Regions from separate parts of the Arthrobacter sp. GW822-FHT05G07 genome, predicted to be linked through region 3. Evidence: predicted binding sites of a transcription regulator. Region 3 holds the regulator's gene; each other region holds the start of a gene.

Region 1 (4,626 bases), on a different contig from region 3:
ATTGCGCGAGCGTCAGGCCGCTCAGCAGTCGATCGTGGACGATATCCAAGGCTCGTTCGGCAGCATCCGGGCGGAGCTGGACGAAGCCATTGCCGAGATTGCTGCCGAGGAAACGGTGGTTCGTGGACAGCGCGCCGCCTTCGCGGAATCGCTGGACGCGGGAGTACTTGCCATCTACGAGAAGACCATTGCCAAGCGCGGTGTCGGCGCAGCCCGTCTGTTCCACGGCAAGTCCGAAGGCTCCGGCATGATGCTCAGCCCCGGCGACCTTGCCGAAGTCAAAGCTGCAGCAGAGGACGAGATCGTGTTTTGCCCGGACTCAGGTGTCATCCTGGTCCGTTCGGCGGAGTGGAACTGACGCAACCCAACGCCGGTTGGACACTCAGGTGGTGAGGATGATGTTGAGCGCGTGCGGCTTGCGGGCCGTGCCCTCGACAAGTTCCGCAGTCCAAATCTCCCGGGCAGCCTTCAGGAGCTGATCCGGGGTTGCCGGCGCTTTGCCGCGCCGGGTCAGCAGGTGGCGGCCCAGTTCGCCGCGGGTGTGTTTGGCGAAGTGACTGACAACCGTGCGCTTGCCGTTCGCTTCGTTGAAGACGTTGACGTTAACCGTCTGCGTCGCCGGGGGAGCCCAGGCAGCGGCATAGGTGCTGGAACGGCAATCCACCAAGAGTTCGCCCTCGGCGCGTGAGGCGAGGGCTGCGTTAAGCTGCGGCTTCCAGTAGGAGGCGAGGCGCCCGACGTCGGGCAATGCCGTTCCCATCGACAGCCGGTAGGCGGGCACGTGGTCGCCGAAGCCTATGGCGCCCCACAGGGCGGAAACCACCAGGATGGATTCGCTCGCCTTGCGGCGTTGCGTTGGCGTCATGCTGTTGTAGCCCAAGGCGTCGTAGAGGACCCCTGAATAGACCTGATGCGCGGGAGCGGCTGGTTCGGCATGCAGCCGGGTATTACGTTCGACGTCGTCCCGCAACGAGGCACCGACCCCCAGCAGCGTCAGTGCATCCTCGTGCGCGCTCACCATACCCAGTGCTTCGAGTACTTTTGCCCGGTAAGGGTTCAGTTCGGGGAAGCTGAGCGATTCCCAGTTTATGGCGGGACCGTTGGCAGCGGGGGTCTTGCCTTCGGAAGGCGGCAGCAGAATCAGCACCAGTCGATATTACCGGGGACTTTGCCTGGCCCCAACGCCGGTAGACTGGACGGCGGATGGGTCGACCAGGCGGTCGCGCGTCACGGAAGTGGCTCGAGGAACGTCCGGGCTCCGAAGAGCAGGGTGGTGGGTAACGCCCACTCGGGGTAACCCGCAGGCCAGTGCCACAGAGAACAGACCGCCTGCGCGTCGTGATGTTTGCATCGCGGGGCAGCAGGTAAGGGTGAAACGGTGGTGTAAGAGACCACCAGCTCCCCGGGTGACCGGGGAGGCTAGGTAAACCCCACCCGGAGCAAGGCCAGACAGGACACGTTTGAGGGCTGCTCGCCCGAGTGTCCGGGTAGGCTGCTGGAGGGCGTCGGCAACGGCGTTCGTAGATGGATGGCCGCTACTCCCTTGCTGGTAACGGCAGGGGATGACAGAACCCGGCGTATCGGTCGACCCATCCATTTATGACTCCCGGATTTGTGCCGTGTGAGTGATTTCACGCCCTGGGGCGGCCTGCAGCCCTTCCTTCCGCCCTAGAATGGTTACTGAACGTAGATGTTCTGCCGCCGGGACTGCGTTCGCAGCCGGCGGATTTTCTTTGCTCTCGTTCAAGGCGCTGTGGGTGGACCGAAGCCCGCTGGCGCATGTGCCGCAGGATCACTCCGGGCGGCCGCTGCCATCTGCATACGAGGACGTATGTGGTTGACCCAAGGAAGGTAGTTCTGTGAGCCAGACGTCAGATTCTTGTCTTGATAAGTGGATGGGCCGGGAGGCTCTCGCCGAGGCCATGATTCCGGTGATCGGCCGGTTGTACCGGGAAAACAACGTGGTCACCAGCATCCACGGCCGGAGCCTGATCAACAAGTCCACCATGAACATCCTGAAGGCCCACCGCTTTGCGCGCCGGATGAGCAACCACGAGCTTCTGCTCGAAGAGACCGCACCGCTGCTGAATGCCCTGTCCGAGCTGGAACTCGGCGCAGCCGCCATTGACATTGCACGTTTGACCGAGAAGTTCCGGGCCGAAGGCAACGGCGCCTCGCTGGATGAGTACCTGCGTGCCGAGCTCGCCGAGATCGTGGGAAAGCGTGGCGCCGACAACCGCACCAGCACCGACGTCGTTCTCTACGGCTTCGGCCGCATCGGCCGCCTCCTGGCCCGCATCCTCATTGAAAAGGCCGGTGGCGGACACGGTCTGCGGCTCCGCGCCATCGTTGTTCGCAAGGGCGCTGAGAACGATCTGGTGAAGCGCGCCAGCCTGCTGCGCCGCGACTCCGTGCACGGTTCCTTCGAGGGCACCATCCGCGTGGACGAGGAAGCCAACACCATCACCGCCAACGGCGTGCAGGTCCAGGTCATTTACTCGGACAACCCTGCCACTGTGGACTACACCGCATATGGCATCAAGGATGCCTTGGTGGTGGACAACACCGGCCGCTGGCGCGACGCCGATGGCCTCTCCCAGCACCTGCAGAGCAAGGGCGTTGCCCGCGTCCTGTTGACGGCACCAGGCAAGGGCGACCTCAAGAACATCGTCCACGGCATCAACCACAAGGACATCTCCGATGACGACAAGATCGTCACCGCGGCATCCTGCACCACCAACGCCATCACGCCGGTGCTGAAGGCTATCAACGACAAGTTCGGCATCATTCACGGCCACGTGGAAACGGTTCACTCGTTCACCAACGACCAGAACCTGATCGATAACTTCCACAAGGGTGACCGCCGCGGCCGTTCGGCAGCACTGAACATGGTCATCACGGAGACCGGTGCCGCCAAGGCTGTAGCCAAGGCGCTGCCCGAGTTGCAGGGCAAGCTCACGGGCAACGCCATCCGCGTACCCACCCCGGATGTCTCCATGGCCATCCTGAACCTCAACCTTGAGAACGGCACTACTCGCGACGAAGTCAACGACTTCCTCCGCGAAATGTCCTTGCACTCGGACCTTCGCAAGCAAATCGACTACATCGACTCTCCCGATGTGGTGTCCACTGACTTCGTTGGCTCGCGTCGCGCCGGCATTGTTGATGGCCTCGCAACGATTTCCAACGACAAGAACCTGGTTCTTTACGTCTGGTACGACAACGAGTTCGGCTACTCCTGCCAGGTTGTGCGTGTCATGGAAGAAATGGCAGGTGTGAACCCGCCGTCCTTCCCCGCGCGTGACGTGATTGCTCCCATCGCGGTGCTTGAAGGGGCAGGAGCCTAGGCGCTCCGAACTATTGGCGGGTTTCCCGGCTGAGTCACTGGTATCAGCCGGGAAACCTGATCAAAATGGGTTCATGGAAAACGAATCAACGTTGGAACATGAGACCACGCTGGAGCACGCCCTGGACGTAGCGAAGGCCAACCACAAACAAGCCCAGAAACTTCTGGATCAAGCCATCGCAGCCAACGCGGCCGGTGACGTCACGGATCAGCGCGTTGAACAGTTGCGTGGCCTCCTTGCGGTGGCAACGGAGGACCTTCAGCGTGTAATGCGTGAGCAATAGGCCGCTGAGAAAGCCCCATGCCCGCAGTGTGACTTCTCCTACACACTGTGGATATCGGCTCTGACTGTCGGGGCCCTGTCCTACGCTCATAGGACATTGCCTGCCCCACTGGATGGAGTCTCTTGAGTACCACATGGTCTGCCTACAAGCGCGCCCGGAGAAGGTCACGTCAAGCGTGGGCCATTCTTGGACTGGCGGCCGCCACCATCGTGGCAGGGCTGTCCTGGTTTTTCACCACCGGACAATTCAGTACCGCTGAACCGTGGGCAGTCGGCCCAAGCGAAGCCCCTGTCTACAAACCCGGTTGGATGAAACCCCTTCGCGGTGCGGCGCCCGTTACCCCGGAGAGGGCAAGCGACGCCCTGGAGCGGCTCCCGGTCAAAGGGCGGGCGGCAAAAACGGACTACGACAGGGCCGCTTTCGGTCAAGCCTGGGCGGACGCTGACCGTAACGGATGCGATACACGAAACGACATCCTGCGGAGGGACCTCTCGGGCGTCGAATTCACGGAGGGTTCATCGTGCAAGGTCGCCGGTGGTAGCTTTCACGAACCCTACACAGGGGCACAAGTGACCTTCCAAAGAGGCCAGGACACCAGTGCCGCCGTTCAAATCGATCACGTGGTGGCCCTCGCCGACGCGTGGCAGAAAGGGGCCCAGCAGCTCACTGTTCAGCAGCGGCAAATGTTCGCAAACGATCCGCTGAACCTGATCGCCGCGGACGGTCCCGCCAACGTCAAGAAGGGTGCAGGAGACGCCGCCACGTGGCTGCCGGCCAACAAGAATTTCCGCTGCCATTACGTCGCCCGGCAAGTCTCGGTGAAAGCGGCGTATCAGCTGTGGATTACGCAGGCCGAAAAGGATGCCATGAAGCGGGTCCTGTCCTCTTGCCCGGACCAGCAAACCATCTACAGTGCCAGGTGACCGTGCCCCAGTTGCCAGGTGCCGCCGTCGTCGATCCGTTCCAGGACCACGCGCTGGAGTGAGGTTTCCCGCG
Region 2 (4,626 bases), on a different contig from region 3:
ACGCACTTCATCTCTCTTCCGGGCAAGGGCGGGCCGGCGATTGAGAAGCTGGGACTCGGGGATTTGCCGCCTGTTGGGGAGGAGTACTCACTCACACTCGCCACCGGCGAGAAGATCTCCGGCAAGGTCTGGTTCAAGAGCCGCCACCAGGTGGGCCTCACCGTGCACAGCTACGCCGAGCATGGGGACGGACTGCTGATCGTCGCGGAGCAGCTGCCGATTCCGGAAAAAAGGCCCGACGGCGGGTCAATGGTGATTGCCTCCACCTACGATCTGGGAGCCCACACGTTGGCTGACATCCGGTCCTCGTGGGACAACTGGAAGGCTGAGAACTACGGTTCGTAGAGGTTTTTGGGCAAGTTACCCGCGGTAAAGCTGGCACACTTGGTAGCGTGCCAGCTTCCTCTTCTGCTCCTGCTTCTTCTCCTGCGCTGCCCGGTTTGTCCCAACGGCAATCCGAGTTCTCCTTTTCGGTGGGCAAGCGCCTGACGGAAACGTGCTCGCCGTCGGACTCTCAGGTGGACGCCAACGGCGGCGCTTTCCTGGGCCGCACCGGAACCATCACCACGCCGCACGGGACCATCCAGACGCCCGCGTTCATCGCCGTCGGGACCAAAGCAACCGTCAAGGCAGTGCTGCCGGAGTCGATCGCCGGGCTCGGCGCGCAGGCTGTCCTGGCCAACGCCTACCACCTGTACCTGCAGCCGGGACCTGAGATCCTCGACGCCGCGGGCGGGCTGGGCGCGTTCATGAACTGGTCCGGGCCTACCTTCACAGACTCGGGCGGATTCCAAGTGATGAGCCTCGGCTCCGGGTTCAAAAAAGTCATCGATATGAAGAACGTGGACAGCTCAGGACCCGACGACGCAGTAGCGCCTGGCAAGGAGCGGCTGGCGCACATTGACGACGACGGAGTCTGGTTCAAATCGCACCTCAACGGGGATCGGCACCGGTTCTCCCCCGAAATTTCCATGCAAGTCCAGCACCAGATCGGCGCGGACATCATGTTCGCCTTTGACGAGCTCACCACGCTGCAGAACTCACGTGCTTATCAGGAGGAGTCACTGGAACGGACCCGGTTGTGGGCGCTGCGGTGCTTGGAGGAGCACGCTCGCTTGACCTCATCCCGTGTGGGCAAGCCGTACCAGGCGCTGTTCGGCGTGATCCAGGGCGCCCAGTACGAGGACCTGCGCCGCAAGGCATGCCAAGACCTTGGCGCCATGCCCTTTGACGGGTACGGCATCGGCGGGGCGCTGGAGAAGGAGAACCTTGGCACGATCGTCCGCTGGTGCAACGAGGAACTTCCCGAGGACAAGCCCCGGCACCTGCTGGGCATCTCGGAGCCGGACGACATTTTCACGGCCATCGAGAACGGCGCCGACACGTTCGACTGCGTCTCCCCCACCCGCGTTGCCCGGAACTCCGCGTTCTACACGCCGTTTGGCCGGTTCAACCTGTCCGGCGCTAAGTACAAGACCGACTTCGGGCCCCTGCAGGACGGCTGCGACTGCTACACCTGCGTGAACTATTCGCGGGCCTACATCCACCACCTGTTCAAGGCCAAGGAAATGCTCTCGGCAACCCTGATCTCCATCCACAACGAGCGTTTTGTGGTGAAGATGGTGGACGATGCCCGCCTCGCCATCGAATCCGGGGACTTCTTTGAGTTCAAGGCGGAGACTCTGGGCCGGTACTACCCCTAGGCGTCGAGTTCGCCGGAAGCATGCGTGAGCGTGCGGAATCTTGCGGCGACCTCACACGCTTCCGGCGAACTCGGCGAAAGCCTACGCCGCGACGACTCCGTAGCTCGGCTCGCGCTTCTTGATCCAGCCAACAACCAGCACTGTGACCGGGACGAACAGGAACTCCACGGCGGTCTTGTAGACGAAGCCCACCAGGACGTAGTTCAGGAACGAGCCGAAGTCCGTGATGCCAATGACCGACGCCGCGATGCTGCAGAAGATCAGGGTGTCCACGAATTCACCCACCACCGATGAGCCCATCAGGCGCGCCCACAGTGACTTCTCGCCGGTGCGGGCCTTCATCTTCACCAGGATCCAGGAGTTGATGGTCTGCCCGGCCAGGAAAGCGAGCAGCGAACCGAGGACGATCAGCGGAACCGGGCCCAGGGCACCTTCGATGGCAGCCTGCTTGGCGGTTCCATACTCGTCATTGAAGCCGGGCAGCACGATGATGATCCAGTAGCAAAGGGATGCGAACATCGAGAGCGCGAACGAGGTGATGATGGCCTTGCGCGCCACCTTGAAGCCGTAGACCTCACTCATGACGTCGCCCAGAATGTAGGCGAGCGGGAACAGGAAGAACCCGCCGTCAGTGATGATCGGGCCAAGCACGACGCCCTTGGACGCGCCGATGTTGGACAGGATCAGCACCACGGCCATGATGGCCAGCATGATGCCGAAATACGGGGAGCCGATCGAAGCGAAGCGCGGAGCGGGCTTGCTCAAAGTACTGGAGCCGGAGGGCGAGGGCATGGGTCATCCATTTCGTAGTGGTTCGCGCAGGCCCCCATAGTGAGGTTGCCCCGCTGTATTAGCACTGTGGTTGGTGGGGCATCGGGCCCGGCACCGGTTCCATTCTCCCACCACGGACCCTCTCTCACATCCCACCCCCTTCCGAGCAACCCTCTCTCACCTCCCACCATCCTGTCACCGTTTTGAACACGTTCAGAAAAGTGACATACTCGTTCTTGAACACGTTCAAAATTCACGCAAGGAGCAGCTGGTGGCAGCAAAGAGTGAACAGACCCGGCAATTGGTGGCCGATGTTGCGCTGAAGATGTTCCGCGAGGTCGGCTTCGAAAAGACCACCATGCGCGCCATCGCACAGGAGGCCGGAGTCTCGGTCGGCAACGCCTACTACTACTTCGCTTCCAAGGACGAGCTGGTCCAGGAGCTGTACATCCAAGTCCAGGATGAGCACGCCGTGGTTGCGGCGCAGGCCCTCGAAGGGGTTCAGGATCTCGCGGGGCGCCTGAAAGCAGTGCTCCACACCGGCGTCGACGTCATGGCGCCGTACCACCAGTTCGGTTCCGATTTCATCGCGACGGCGATCCGGCCGTCGTCGCCCGTCAATCCGTTCGGCGCGGCGTCCACCGCCGCCCGCGAGGCTTCCCTCGCGATCTTCCGGTCCGCCGTCGAAGGTTCCTCTCCCGCCGTCGCCAAGAAGCTGCGCGGCGACCTGCCTGAGCTGCTGTGGTTGGCGTACATGGGCGTCGCGCTGTTCTGGGTTTACGACAAATCCGAGGACCAGCGCCGGACACGAAAACTTATCGACGGCGCTGCCCCGCTGGTGGCGCGCGGCCTGTCGCTGGCGAAGATTCCCGGTGTAAGCAAGGTGTTCGACGACGTCCTGGGGCTCGTGCGCAGTGTCAAGGAAGAGTCATGATGTCGCGGACGGTGGTGATCGCGGGTGCTTCCGGCTTCATTGGCAGTTACTTCCGGCGTCGGTTTGTAGCCGAGGGGTGGCAGGTCCGGACCGTTGGGCGGGACGCCTCGGCGGACGCGCAATGGCACGACGACGGCGCCATCACCAAAGTGCTGGACGGCGCCGAGCTGCTGGTGAACCTCGCCGGACGGTCTGTGAATTGCCGCTACGACGAGAAGCACCGGCGGGAGATTCTGGACTCCCGCGTTCTGACTACACGTGCATTGGGCCGGGCCGTGGCTGCCTGCGCCGAACCGCCCCGGACGTGGATCAACTCGAGTACTGGAACCATCTACCGGCACGCCGAAGATCACCCACAGTCGGAGGTCGCGGGCGAATTGGGCAGCGGGTTCTCCGTGGACGTAGCCCGGGCTTGGGAGGATGAGTTAGCGGCTGCTGTTGTGCCGGCTACGCGGAAGGTGCCGCTGCGCATTGCGATCGTGTTGGGGGCCGGCGGGGTCATGAGCCCCCTCCGTAACCTGGCCCGGCTTGGCCTGGGTGGACACATGGGCCCGGGCACGCAAAAGTTCAGCTGGATCCATGTGGAGGACTTGTTCCGGGCGGTGGTGTTTATCCACGCGGATCCCGGGGTGACGGGTCCGGTGAACGCAGCGTCGCCCTACCCCGTGGACAACCGGGAGCTGATGGCCCTGGTTCGACGGAGCATGGGTGTCCCCTTTGGCATCCCGACGCCAGCGTGGCTGCTGGAGGCCGGAGCCGTTCTGATCCGTACGCAAACGGAGTTGGTGCTGAAGAGCAGATGGGTGGAGCCCCGAAAACTGCTCGATGCCGGCTTCACGTTTGGGTACCCGTCGTTGGCAGGCGCCCTCAACGACGTAGCCAATGGCAAGGCCGATCCCTCGCTCACATAATCGCCCCTTCAACCGAACGCTCGCTCATATCCCTCGGAGGTCGTCATGAGCCAGGACCCGTGGCCAATCGATGAAGACTACTCGCTGGCAACAAGGAGCCCATCCACTGGATGGCGCTATGGACCGAAGGACCGGGTGGTACTGGGAGGCAAAGGACTGACTCTGGGCATCGCCGTGGCGCACTTGACGTTCTGCGTGTTGCTGTCCATCCAGAGTCCCGAGTGGGCCGTTGTCTTTTTCATTTACAGCCTGCTTCCAGTCTGGGCAGTTGGTGCCTCGGTTGGTTCACTCCTCGGACTGGCCCTGC
Region 3 (4,626 bases):
TGAGGTCGAGCGCTTCTCGTGCCCGAACCACGCCTTGCAGATTCTTGTGCCTGCCAACCATTTTGCGAAGAGCCTCCAGCGACGTGAACGGCTTGTCGCGTCCTTCGAAGTTCGGCCGGGGCATGCGTATGAGTTCATCACCCATGCAGACGAGCTCAGGGACGGGCAGGCGTCGCGCGAGATCCAACCAAATCCGCGACCGTGTGCTCATCCTGATGCCTTGGACATACTCGACCTCGTCGTCGAACGCTACTACCGTGTGTCCGATCACGCCCTTGCGCCGCACTGACGGCAGGTGCCTCGGCTTGCTCAGATGCAATTCATTGGAATCCGCCAGCCAGGGCGGCAGGCATGCACCATGGAGCCTGGCGGCCGTCACATGGGAAATCCAAGCGCCGGGACTTACAACCGACAGCGATCGGGCAGCCGCAGAAAGCTCGAAATTCCAATCGGAAGGCCGGTAAATACCCCGGCTAACTCCATCGACCTTGATGCGATTCCAGAGGTAGGACTGACTAAGGCCCGCAGCCTCCGCCTCGTCCAAGGTGAACGGGCCGGCGGTCAGTCGGGGAGGAAGAGCAGTGGCATTTTGCATACCGGCATTCTTGCCCAGAAATGCTAAAGCCATCGAAAGTTATCCACAGGCTTGTTATGGCCCAAGTGGGATGTGAGAGAGGGTTGGGCTCAAGGCCGAGGGATGTGAGAGAGGGTTGGGGTCAAGCCCGTGGGATGTGAGAGAGGGTTGGGCTCAAGCCCGTGGGATGTGAGAGAGGGTTAGACGCGGGGGCCGCGGAACTTCGAGAATCCGCGCCACAAACCATACACAGCTCCGCCGACTGTGGCGGCTTTGAGGCCAAGGGTTGCCGCACGGCGTCCCGAGCGGAAATCGTAAACCGGCCAGTTGTTCTCACGGGCGTGCCGCCGCAGCTTTGAATCCGGGTTGATGACCACGGGATGACCCACCATGGTGAGCAAAGGAATGTCGTTGGCGGAGTCACTGTAGGCCCAGCAGTGGTCCAGATCCAGACCCTCCCGGTCGGCCACGAGTTGGACCGCAATTGCCTTTGCAGGTCCGTGCAGGATGTCGCCCACGAGCTTCCCTGTGTACACGCCTTCGTCCACCTCGCCCACGGTTCCCAACGCGCCTGTCAAGCCGAGCCGGGTGGAAATAACAGTGGCGACCTCGATGGGTGTGGCCGTCACGAGCCACACCTTCCGGCCGACCCGAAGGTGTTGTTCTGCCAGCGCTTTGGTTCCCGGCCAGATCCTCGACTCGATCATTTCGTCATAGACCTCTTCGCCCAAGGCTTTGATGTCAGCCACGGTAATGCCGGCAGCAAGGGTCAGTGCAGAGTCGCGCACCGAGTGGACGTCTTCCATGTTCTCGCCGCGCATGACGAACTTGAACTGCTTCCAGGCGAACCCGGCGGCCTGGGAAAGCGTGAACGCTTTTCGTTCATACATTTTGCGCGCCACGTGGAAGAGGCTGGCACCCTTCATCAACGTATTGTCGACGTCGAAGAATGCGGCTTCGCCAGCGTGCTTCTGCGCGATGTCCTTTTTCGCCGCGTCCTTCTGCACGGTGTCCTTCTGCACCAAGGCATCTGCGACCACGGCGGCGTTCTTCTCCTCGGGCATGCCTTGAGTCTAGTCAATCGCCGGGGCCCGCGTCGGGAACGCACGGGAGAGCGCCGAAAGGGGTGGGATGTGAGAGAGGGTTGCCGGGAAGGGGGTGGGATGTGAGAGAGGGTTGCCGGGAAGGGGGTGGGATGTGAGAGAGGGTCGGTGGGGCGGTTACCTTTGAGACATGGCAATTCCCGACGTCGTCCTCCTCACCAAAGCTGACTGTCACCTCTGCACGGAGGCGCGTGCCGCCGTCGAGCGTGTCACAAAAGGCCTTGGCGTGGGGTGGACCGAACAGAAGATCGACGGCGACCCCCAACTGCAGGAGCGCTTCGCAGAGGAGATTCCAGTGGTGCTGGTCAACGGCATCCAGCGCGATTTCTGGAAGATCGACGAGGAACGGCTCACCCGCACCCTGAAGAAAGTCCTGGAGGGCTGAGGGTGGGGTTACCCGCAGGTAATGGCTTTTGTTGAGTCCGGCGGGGGGTCATAGAGTGGAACAACAAAGCGACGCAATGGAGAATACCGTGACTGCGCTGGAACCGTCCCCGGAAGCCACAACCGGGGATAACGAACCTGCCACCAAGCAGATCCCGCCCGCGGCTGTGGCCCGGATGACTCTCTATTTGCGCGCGCTCAACTCTCTGCTGGCCGAAGGCGTTGAGCGGGTTTCCTCGGAAGCCTTGGCCGAGGCCTCGGGAGTCAGCTCATCCACCCTCCGCAAAGACCTTTCCTATGTGGGCTCTTACGGGACCCGCGGCGTTGGCTATGAGGTCCAGTACTTGAGCCGCCACATTGCGGCAGCCCTCGGCCTGACCCACGACTGGAAGGTCGCGATTGTGGGTGCCGGTAACCTCGGCAAAGCCCTTGCCCGGTATGGAGGCTTCGAGTCCCGGGGCTTCGACGTCGTAGCCATCTTTGATGCCGACCCCATGGTGATCGGCAACGAGGTGGGATGGTTGAGGGTCAGCGACTCCGCCGAGTTGGAGCGCGTCCTGGAACGAACCCACACCAACATGGTGGTCCTGGCGTTGCCTGCAACGGTGGCCCAAGACGTGTGCGACCGCGTGATTGCCGCCGGGATCCGGAGCATCCTGAGCTTCGCTCCGGTGCTGCTGCAGGTCCCCCCGCACGTCAACCTCCGCAAGGTGGACATGGCAACCGAGCTGCAGATCCTTGCCTACCACGCACAACGGGCGCAGACTCCGGGCCAGGCTGTTTAGCCTTCGCCGGGTCCGCGCCCGCGTCTAATACTTGGAAGTCGGCGTGTTTAGCGGCCGTAAGGGTTCTGGTACGGGCTGCCGAACGGCTGCGCCTTACGGAAGTAAGGAGCCGACGCCGGCAGGTACAGCATGACAATTGCTGCAACACCCAGCAGGATCACGATGAGCTGCAGGATTCCGTAGGTGGGACCGAACTGGAACAGGCTGGTAAGGCCGAGGACTGACAAGGCCGCGAAGACTGTGCCTAGGATCCGTGCCCAGTTCTTGCCCTTCCGGACGGGGAAGGCAACCAAGGCGTAGAGGCCCAGCGAAAGGATCGCCCCGATGATGGCGCCGACTGCGATGGCAGCCCGGATGCCTTCAGCGGATCCCTCAGGGATCTCTGTATTCTGCTGTGCGGCCTGTTGGAACATGACATCAATGATGGGATCAGCTCCGGTGAAGGCCAAGACCAGAGAGCTGATGGCGGACAGCAGTCCGGCCGCGACGATCATCCAGAACGCGTAGTTAACCATCGGCGGGATGGTGGTGGGTCCGGGCTGCTGGCTCGGCCAGTTAGTGCCCTGGCCGTACTGCGGAGCCACAGGGGCCTGGCCGTAAGGAGAGGCCTGCTGTCCGTACTGCGGTGCAGCGGGAGACTGCTGTCCGTACTGCGGCGCAGCGGGAGACTGCTGTCCGTACTGCGGCGCGGCAGGCTGACCGTACTGAGGTGCCGGGGGCTGCGGGGCAGAAGGCTGGGTGCCCTGCTGCTCGGGCTTGTTGTCGTCACCCGGGGTTGACGGCGGGTACGGAGGGTTGCTCATGGCATTCCTTTGCTTGTTCGACTGCTGGTGCGGCCGCCGGGATCAGCAAATCGACCCTGCCCCCAGCGTGGTTCTGCTACCACCGTACCTCCCGGGTCCGACGCTGCAGACGATCACACGCTGGTATTTCCAGCTCACAGGAAAAATCATCAAATCGGCTTACGCCTTCATGATGAAAGCCGCGGGAATCCGGAGGATCCGGGCCGCGGCCTTCAGCCTGCATTACCGCCGATCACGCACGACGACGGCAGTTGGGGCAGTGCTATGCGTGGCCCTTTACTGCCTTGAACCAGAGCTGCGAATTGGGCATCCACATCAGGACGACGGCGACTGCGCTGACCAGGAAGCCGAACCAGTTGCCGCCCAGGCCCATCCCGGAACCGCCGCCACTTGCCGCTCCGAAGATGGCCAGCAGCAGCGAAACGCCGGCCAGGATGGTCAAAGCGAGGCGAGCCCATTCTTTGCCTTCCTTCATCTTCATGGCCAGGACCACCTGGGCGGCGGCAACGGCCAAAGCGAGCAGGAGGAGGATGAGCGCGATTGCCGCGATACCCGGGGCGAAGGCGAAGGCTGCGATCACGGCGAAGAATCCAATAAGCCCGAACAGCAAGCCCAGAAGTCCGGAGATCACCCAAATAAAGTAGGAAACCTTCAACTCCGTCGGTAGGCCTTGGGTCTTGAACATTCCCGAGAACCCGCCCTGAGGCATGACGTCGTTGAAACTGCGCGGTCCGTCGGTGGGCATTTCGAAGTGGAAACCAGGCTGCCCGGCTGCAGGTTGGCCGGGCCCGGGCTGGGGTGCGCCGGGCTGTGAATACTGGCCTGGTTGAGACGGTGGCTGGTAACCCTGGGGGGGTTGGTAGCCCTGCGGAGGCTGGTAACCCGCAGGAGGAACATTGCCGGGCTGCGGAGGCTGGGAGCCGGGCTGCTGTGGCTGTGGTGTTTCGTCTGGGGTACTCATGGCATCACTTTAGACC

The links. The regulator Rex, encoded in region 3, represses fermentation and respiration genes when NADH is low (regulators of the CRP and FNR family bind a similar motif). The targets are predictions, from matches to a motif close to CTTGTGAANNNNTTCACAAG.
Region 1: the regulator Rex is predicted to act here: its motif matches at 1,619-1,638, upstream of AC1RJY_RS09330 (glyceraldehyde-3-phosphate dehydrogenase).
Region 2: the regulator Rex is predicted to act here: its motif matches at 2,675-2,694, upstream of AC1RJY_RS13525 (queuosine precursor transporter).

Annotation. Positions count from the first base shown of each region.
Region 1 is NZ_JBXALT010000005.1:18,995-23,620, forward strand. Features, by position in the region: gene AC1RJY_RS09315 (zinc ribbon domain-containing protein) at 1-358, shown strand, start outside; gene AC1RJY_RS09320 (YaaA family protein) at 383-1,147, opposite strand; RNA gene rnpB (RNase P RNA component class A) at 1,205-1,596, shown strand; gene AC1RJY_RS09330 (glyceraldehyde-3-phosphate dehydrogenase) at 1,860-3,347, shown strand; gene AC1RJY_RS09335 (hypothetical protein) at 3,421-3,630, shown strand; gene AC1RJY_RS09340 (HNH endonuclease family protein) at 3,753-4,553, shown strand; gene AC1RJY_RS09345 (acyltransferase domain-containing protein) at 4,538-4,626, opposite strand, start outside.
Region 2 is NZ_JBXALT010000007.1:139,690-144,315, reverse strand. Features, by position in the region: gene AC1RJY_RS13535 (SRPBCC family protein) at 1-345, shown strand, start outside; gene tgt (tRNA guanosine(34) transglycosylase Tgt) at 393-1,703, shown strand; gene AC1RJY_RS13525 (queuosine precursor transporter) at 1,785-2,495, opposite strand; gene AC1RJY_RS13520 (TetR/AcrR family transcriptional regulator) at 2,746-3,408, shown strand; gene AC1RJY_RS13515 (TIGR01777 family oxidoreductase) at 3,405-4,319, shown strand; gene AC1RJY_RS13510 (hypothetical protein) at 4,365-4,626, shown strand, end outside.
Region 3 is NZ_JBXALT010000009.1:176,187-180,812, reverse strand. Features, by position in the region: gene AC1RJY_RS16640 (DUF559 domain-containing protein) at 1-628, opposite strand, end outside; gene AC1RJY_RS16635 (HAD family hydrolase) at 775-1,638, opposite strand; gene AC1RJY_RS16630 (glutaredoxin family protein) at 1,808-2,062, shown strand; gene AC1RJY_RS16625 (redox-sensing transcriptional repressor Rex) at 2,139-2,846, shown strand; gene AC1RJY_RS16620 (hypothetical protein) at 2,894-3,649, opposite strand; gene AC1RJY_RS16615 (hypothetical protein) at 3,912-4,610, opposite strand.